DNA from 2 places in the Salinivibrio sp. SS3 genome. Region 2 is predicted to be linked to the other one. Evidence: predicted binding sites of a transcription regulator. Region 2 holds the regulator's gene; the other holds the start of a gene.
The links. Region 2 encodes CRP, which controls carbon source genes, mostly activating them, when cyclic AMP is high. Its sites were predicted from a motif close to TGTGANNNNNNTCACA; they were not measured.
Positions count from the first base shown of each region.

Region 1 (4,145 bases), on a different contig from region 2:
CAATATTGAGCTTTTGGTAAAGGTTACGGATATGGGTTTTGATGGTGGTGCCGGCGACATCCAGTTCATGAGCAATTTGCTCGTTACTAAACCCGGAATAAATCAAGCCGAGCACTTGCCATTCGCGTTGCGTCAGTGAGCTGGTTCGCACTAGCTCTGGCACGTTAGGGTGCTTGACCAGTTTTTCGACAAAGGCTTCATCAAAGTGGGTGGAGCGTGAGCGCTGATGGCTGGCGATTTCTTTTAATAGCTGCTGTGCCCGGTGGCGCTCTAATGCGCCGAGCGCATGTTGTTCAATCAACGCGTGCAGCAATGATGAGAGCGCATCACCTTCGATTAAAAAGTTACCCATCATCCCGGTTTGATTGGTTAGGATCAGGGCATCTTGCAAGAGACTTTTGGCGTATTCCGTCTCTTGCACTTTACTGGCGAGCACGGCCTCGACGATGAGATTGCGGTTTTTATCCGTCACTAAGTTGGCCCGGTTCGCTTCGCGGCGCAGAAAATCGACCGCTTGACGTGCTTGATCATACTGACCCAAATGCAGGTGCGCGCGGGCAATGTTTCGCCACTGAAGCTGGCTAAAGTGGTTGCAGGCGGTCGCGGGGCGAACGGCTTGATGTAACCACTCATCCATATTGGTCAGTTCGTTTTTGGCGTGCCAATAGAGCAATAGCGAGAGTGACGCGTTAGCGGTCCAATCAACATGATAAACTGATTCTCGTAGAAGGTGCTCTATGTGCTCAATGCTTTTGGCCGCTTTATCTAACTCACCGCGACTAACAGCCACGCGCGCGAGCATAGAGTAGCTATGCAAATGCTTGCTCGGCGGTTGGTTTTCCAAAACCTGTAGCCCCTTATACGCACAGGCTTCAGCTTCATCCAGACGGTTCCAACACCAGAGTATTTGGGCGCGAAGCCGTAGAGCAAATTCATGTAAAGGAACTTGATGCAATTGCTGATCTTCAATGAGCTGATCGGCGCTGTCGAGCAACTCAAACGCGGCTTGCACATAGCCTTGTGCCAGGAGAATTTCACTTTGCTGTAAAATGGCCCACAGCGCTTGGTGATATACCTGATGCTGGCGCGCTAACTTTTCCGTTTGTTGCATCATGGATAAAGCGCGATCCAGTTCGCCGAGCACATGATTCACCTCGCCAACCACGGAAGTCGCGACAATACGTCCTCGGTAATTGGCGCTATCGAGTTGCTCGAGTGCTTTTTCTGCCAGCTGCATCGCTTGCTCAGGCTCATTCGCATTAATGGCTACTTGGGCAAGCAGGGCATTGGCATTGCCTTGGTAATCAATATCCAGTGGAATGTCGCGGGCTTGATACGCCTTTTCGGCACTGGCCAATAACTCGCCAACTTCGTGATACCTATGTTGGCTTTGTGCTAACCAAGCACGCAGTAAGCTCAAATTGGGGTATTGGTATAAAAGCTCATCACTGAGCTTGATAATCGCGGATTCGAGTGTGGATAGTTCGCCACGATTGAACATACGCCAGCCGTGTTGATTGAGGATATCGGCCAGCAACGCATCGTCTTTGGCATAGCGTGCGTGGCGCAAGGCTTGATGAGGGGACTGCAGCTTTAGCCAAGCCAGTGCCGCGTGTCGATGCAAGGTTTGTTGCTGGTGGGGGATCCTGGCTTGGCGCTCGTGGGCCAAAAACTCCGCGAATAAATGGTGAAACCGGAACCAATTGTTATCCCCCTCCAGCGCATAGATAAACAAACCATAGCGATTCAGTGACTCAAGCATGCCCAGGGCGTCTTCTCGCTCGGTCAAGGCGAAAACCAGTTCATCATTGAACATTTCTAACACTGAGACTTTCATCAGAAACTGACGTGTCTCCGTGTCAAGCAAGTCGAAAACTTCTTCCGCTAGATAGTCCCAAAGATGGGCATGGTTGAATTCTGCACACGAGGCGGCGCTTTGCATTAGCGTGCGTTTTTGGTGCTGCGCTTGAATGGCGATCAGTTGCAGCGCGGATGGCCAACCTTCGACGTAGGTACATAAGGCATTTGCGGTCGATTCATCGACGCCATCGTCGATACGTTGGTTGAAAAACCGGGTTGTCTCTTCGTTATCGAACGCGAGAAGCTCGTTGCCTATCTCGATCATCAGGTCTCGCACGCGTAAGTTCGCGGTGCCCAGTGGTGGGTTAGCGCGTGACGTCACCACTAACGTGAGGTTCTCTGGCATGTGCTTGATGAAAAAGCGCATCGCTTCATGGATTTCTTCGTTATCAACTAGTTGATAGTCGTCCAGCACCAAATAGCTGCTGGCGTGAAACCCGGCCAGTTCGGCAAAAACATCAGACAAGAGCGCACGAAGTGATGAGAATTGGCGTTTTTCCGCCAGTTTTATCGTATTAGCGCAGCCTTCTTGGGTGGCTTGGTGCAACGCTTGTAATAAATAGTTTATGAAGCGAAAGCTGTCGTTATCACTGTCATCAATGCTAAACCAACCGACATTGGGTTGATCGGCGAGCCACTGGGCAGCCATGGTGGTTTTGCCATAACCGGCCGGAGAGCGAAACAGCACCAGCTTATAGTGGGGGGCTTGTTGTAAAATATCGAGCACTCGCGGGCGCAATATCGCGTTATAAAGCCGTCCAGGCCGAGTCAGCTTTGATGGGATCCACATAAGACACTGTCCTTCACTACAAATGCGGTGCGTCATCTTTGGTGCGCACCTCTGTCCTGATTGCAGTGTATGTAACTTCAAAGACACAAACTATGATCTATCCCTGATCTCTTAACGGGTGCCCTAATTTAGTGCAACTACGCCTTATAATTGTGATATATATCACTTAATTGCCTTGTTCTTGGCTTTTTTTATCGTCGGTGTACACATTGATGTTGGTTTGTAAGGGTTTAATTTGCGCTAGCGCACAAAAATCACCAAAGGCTAGACGGTTTTTTTCATCGCCGGCTTAGACAGGCTTTTGTCTCATAGCGTGATGAAGATCACCAGTCAGTGGGCTGTGCTTCATTTTGATGAGAGCCCGCTCACTGTTGATGTGTGACCTGGCTCTCTACGCCCTATGGTCTCCTCCTTTGATGAGAACGACGTGGGAGGATGTTTGCCGTGCTCGGGTTGGGCAGGATGACTAACCATCAAGGTTTCATTCCATTATCGAGAGCAACGACATGACACCAAAACAGCAACATGCGTTTGATAAAAGTGCGTTTAAAATCAGTATGGTTCAACACTTAACCCAGCTAGGTCACGCACCAGATACTGCTCAACTGCGTGACTGGTACCTCGCGCTTGGCCGTGCATTAGCCGAACACACGACGAGTGACTTGGTGGCCACTGAACACGATCAAGCCATTAAACAAGCGAAAAGTGTTAACTATTTATCCCTCGAGTTTTTGATTGGTCGTTTAACCGGGAACAACCTCATTAGCATGGGCTTGTACGATGCTATCGCCGATGCCGTGAGTGAGCTTGGGCTTGGGTTAACGGATTTACTCGAACAAGAGCGTGATCCGTCTCTGGGTAATGGCGGCTTGGGACGTCTGGCGGCCTGTTTTATGGACTCTTTGGCGGCACAGCAGTATCCAGCAGTGGGTTACGGATTACATTATGAATATGGGCTTTTCCGTCAGTCTTTTCATGAAGGGGCGCAGCAAGAGGCACCTGATGCGTGGCGCGAACCGGAAGGCTACCCATGGGAACTGGTACGTCCTGAATTATCCCAAATTATCGGCTTTTATGGCCATGTTGAGGTCGTTGAAGAAGCAGGGCATACCTATCGTCAATGGGTGCCGAGCTTGAAAATCCAGGCAATGCCTTGGGACTTACCCATTGTCGGTTACCAAAGCAACACCGTTTACCCATTGCGTTTGTGGGAAGGTCGAGCACTGACACCGTTCGCGCTTGATGCTTTTAATGCAGGCGACTACACCCATGCGCAGCAAGCTGATATCGATGCGGGTAATTTGACCAAAGTCTTGTACCCGAACGATAACCACGACGCAGGTAAAACGCTGCGCTTGATGCAGCAGTACTTCCACAGTGCCGCCTCGGTCGCAGATATCCTCCGTCGTCACCTAGAGGCTGGTCATGCTCTAGCGGCGTTGCCAGAGTATGAAACCATTCAATTAAACGACACCCACCCCACCATCGCGATTCC
Region 1 covers NZ_MEBQ01000043.1:115,222-119,366, forward strand. The annotation lists gene malT (HTH-type transcriptional regulator MalT) at 1-2,650, opposite strand, end outside; gene BGL48_RS12395 (glycogen/starch/alpha-glucan phosphorylase) at 3,157-4,145, shown strand, end outside.
Region 1: the regulator CRP is predicted to act here: its motif matches at 2,802-2,817, upstream of malT (HTH-type transcriptional regulator MalT).

Region 2 (4,145 bases):
GAGCAGGTAGTGCTGCCCGAGACGTTCGCCCCCGGTATACCGACGCAACAGGACTAAGGAGAGCAACATGGACAGTGGCCAAGCGTTATTCGACAAACTGTGGCAGGACTACATCAACCGCCTGTGCCCATCAGCACACAAGGTGCATGCCTTGTTAGAAGAAGGGCAGCCTTTGATCAATGATCATATTGCCTTGCGGACATTTGGATTACCCAAGGTTGGGCTTGAGGTATTGGCGCGCCCCTTCCTGGCGTTAGGCTATCAGCAAAAAGGGGACTATACCTTTGAAGCGAAAAAGCTCAACGCCTGCCATTTTGAGCACCCCGATCCTCTGATGCCAAAAGTCTTTATTAGTGAGTTGATGGTTGAGCAATGCTCGCCCGCGCTTCAGGCGATTGTTGAGAAGCTGGTGGCACAAGTTGATGCGTCGTCACTCACAGGGAGTGACTTTCTCCATCAGGGTCGCTTGTGGGATCTTGACTGGGCAACCTATCAAACACTTGCCGAAGAGAGTGAATATGCGTCTTGGGTGGCGGCACACGGTTATGGTGCCAACCATTTTACCGTGAGTGTGAATCAGCTGAATGCGCATGATGATTGCCTCTCGGTGAATAACCGATTGCGCGACAATGGCTTTGCGATTAACGAGTCAGGCGGGGAAGTCAAAGGTGACGCGTCGGTGTATCTGGAGCAATCCTCCACCATGGCAGATCGCGTGCCAGTTGCTTTTTCTGATGACACGCAAACCATCCCGGGTGGTTTTTATGAGTTTGCTAAGCGTTATGTTCTGCCCAATGGTGAGCTTTACCAAGGTTTTGTGGCTGCCTCGGCAGACAAAATCTTTGAAAGCACCCATTAGTGCGTCGCGCATCGCTTAATCGACATCATAGGAAAAAGGGAGCGTGTACTATGCTCCCTTTTTTATCGTCTATTGAGCCTCGATATCGAGCCAATACGTGTCTGGAATGGCTTGTGTTTCGTTGCTTAAATGCGGGTTATCGACCCGGATCACGGTGCGTTCACCAATGTTGGCTTTTTCAAACGTTTCTTTGACCAGCGGAGCGTTGTTGAAAAACTCAATAAATGATCCGTCTTGGTATGCCGCTTCAAAAGCACCATTCAACATGTCGGCGACGTCAGCATGTTGCGGAGACACAAACAGGAACATCGGGAAGCGATAGATCAGCATCAGATGCGGGTCAACTAACAGATTACCGTATTGTGGCCGCTCGGCTAATTCACTAAAAGGCTCAATCAAGGCACGCGGGAAGAGATCAGCACGACCTGTATCAACCACTTTGAAAATATTTTCAAAGCTCGATATTTCGCGTACGCGAAATCCCGCTGAGTTGAGCACCTTGACGTCGGCCCAGCCCTGTCCCTGAATCATAGTAAGAGACTGCAAATCACCCGCGCTACTTATCTGAGCGAGTTGGGGCTCCGTGGCTTGGTTGGTAATAAACAGGCGATGGCCGAGTAGACCACGAAACACGGGATAGCGAATGGGGATCAGTTCAGATTCCAGCGTGCGGTCGGCACCCAGCCAGTCGATAGTGAGCTTGCCTTGCTTGAGCATTTCCACCTTACGAGACTGAGAGCCAATTTGGCCGTCAAAAGCTTGCAAGGTGACAGGCTCTCCTGATTTTTCGGCAAGAAACTCAATCAGCTCAATGGCATAGAGATCAAGCGCCGACCCAGCGCGTGGCTCGGGGTGCACAATTGTGGTATTGGACACGGCATGGGCTGAAAACACAGAGAGCGCCAAGGCGGTGAGAGAAACCATGAGTTTTTTCATAAACGATACCTTGTTAGTTTTATGTTAACCATATCGTTTTGAGTGTAGAAGTTATCCAGACGCTTGCCAGAAAGCGGAGATAAAAAAACCGACGCCAGGGCGTCGGTTGGTGATACAGAGAGCGGCGCAATTAGCGTGTGCCGTATACCACGATGGTTTTACCGTGTGCGGAAATGAGGTTTTGCTCTTCCAGCATTTTGAGGATACGTCCCACGGTTTCACGCGAACAGCCGACGATTTGGCCAATTTCCTGACGGGTGATCTTAATTTGCATACCATCAGGGTGAGTCATGGCATCCGGCTGTTTAGCCAAGTTCAACAAGGTTTGCGCGATGCGGCCTGTGACGTCCAGGAAGGCGAGATCCCCGACCTTTTGGCTCGTTACCTGCAAACGACGCGCCATTTGTGAAGACAGGCGCATTAAGATGTCAGGATTCACTTGAATGAGCTGGCGGAACTTCTTAAACGAAATTTCTGCCACTTCACACGGTGATTTAGCGCGCACCCAAGCAGTGCGCTCCTGGTCTTCTTCGAAAAGTCCGAGCTCACCAATGAAGTCACCTTGGTTAAGGTAAGACAGGATCATTTCCTTGCCTTCTTCATCTTTGATCAGTACGGCCACAGACCCTTTCACGATGTAATACAAGGTCTCCGCCTTCTCACCTGCATGGATAAGCGTGCTTTTAGACGGATACTTATGAATATGACAATGTGAAAGGAACCACTCGAGTGTAGGGTCTGTTTGAGGTTTTCCTGGAACCATATAACTTATTTCCTCTGCATGTGTTGCCCGGCAACAACGTCCTATCTTTGTCTGAGGGGTAACCCATCAGATCATTGCACAGAATACGAAGTCTGAACGCGGGCTACAAGCTCACTGTATGTTAACAAGAGTGTATCTTTTTTTGTTGGTGATTTCTTGATTTTGATCTAGGCCAACCGCCTAAAAATCTGGCAAAAACGTGGCTAAGATCACGGCTTGAGAAGTAATACATCATGGATGCGCTACGCCTTAGCCAATCTTGCCTTTTTCTATCAATTGTTGGATCAATGGACGGATGATCAATTCCATCGCAAAGCCCATTTTTCCTCCCGGCACCACTAAGGTGTTATGCCGTGACATAAACGACCCGGTGATCATTTGCAACAGATAAGGGAAGTCGACGTTTTTCATTCCACGAAAGCGGATCACCACAAAACTTTCATCCAAAGACGGGATACCTTTGGCATTTAATGGGTTTGAGGTATCTACCGTCGGCACGCGTTGAAAGTTGATATGGGTGCGAGAAAACTGCGGGGTGATGTAGTGCAGGTAATCATCCATTGAGCGCACAATCGAGTCGGTCACCGCCTCACGAGAGTGGCCTCTATCGCGCGTATCGCGGACAAATTTTTGAATCCACTCTAGGTTGACGATCGGCACCATTCCAATCAAGAGATCGACATGCTGTGCAACATTGACATCACCATCGACCACCCCGCCGTGCAGTCCCTCGTAAAACAATACATTGGTATTGTCGGCTAAGTCTTGCCATGGCGTGAAGGTGCCAGGCATTTGGTTATAGGGCACCGCTTCATCAAAGGTATGTAAATAGCGGCGATATTTCCCGGTGCCTTGCTCACCATACTCACGGAAAAACTGCTCGAGCCGCGGGAAATCGTTGGCCGTGGGGCCAAAGTAGCTGATATGTTTGCCTTGTTCACGTGCTTTACGGATCTCGACGTCCATTTCAGGACGGGTAAAGCGATGAAAGCTATCCCCTTCTAGCCAGGCCGCTTTGATGTTCATCATCTGGAACATCTTTCGGAAGGCTTCCGAGGTGGTGGTGGTACCGGCTCCTGATGAGCCGGTGACCGCAATAATAGGATGTTTAGCCGACATGACGCGCCCTGTCATTCAGTCTGAATTTGTATCGCGATACGGCGTGTACTGCGATGCTAAGAGCCGAGTGCTGTTTTACGACGAATATCCACTGTCTCGTGCAACTCGGAATATACAATCACGGCGTCCCCGGATTGCAATTGTTGGCGAACATCATCCACTTTTTGTGCAAAGCTGACTTCTTGCTCACCATAATCGGTTCCTTCCCGTAACACAAAGTGCTCGATTAACGCTGTCAGCGTCTCGTCAGGAATCGACTGCCATGGAACCATCATACTACATCACCTTTTATTGATCTCAGGATGGCATCCTCGGATGCCTGATGTGAATGTTGTGAATTGGCTCGCATTTTACCCGATCATACCAGTCAATGCAGTGGTTCTCTTTGCTTCCTTTGACGGTGTTAACGCGCCGACTTACTCAGTGACTCATGCGGCAAATAAGCGGCGAGCCAGCCAGGCACCGCTT
Region 2 covers NZ_MEBQ01000012.1:14,892-19,036, reverse strand. The annotation lists gene astD (succinylglutamate-semialdehyde dehydrogenase) at 1-57, shown strand, start outside; gene BGL48_RS06220 (DUF1338 domain-containing protein) at 68-859, shown strand; gene BGL48_RS06215 (hypothetical protein) at 929-1,795, opposite strand; gene crp (cAMP-activated global transcriptional regulator CRP) at 1,926-2,558, opposite strand; gene BGL48_RS06205 (phosphoribulokinase) at 2,808-3,677, opposite strand; gene BGL48_RS06200 (YheU family protein) at 3,734-3,952, opposite strand; gene BGL48_RS06195 (hydrolase) at 4,081-4,145, opposite strand, start outside.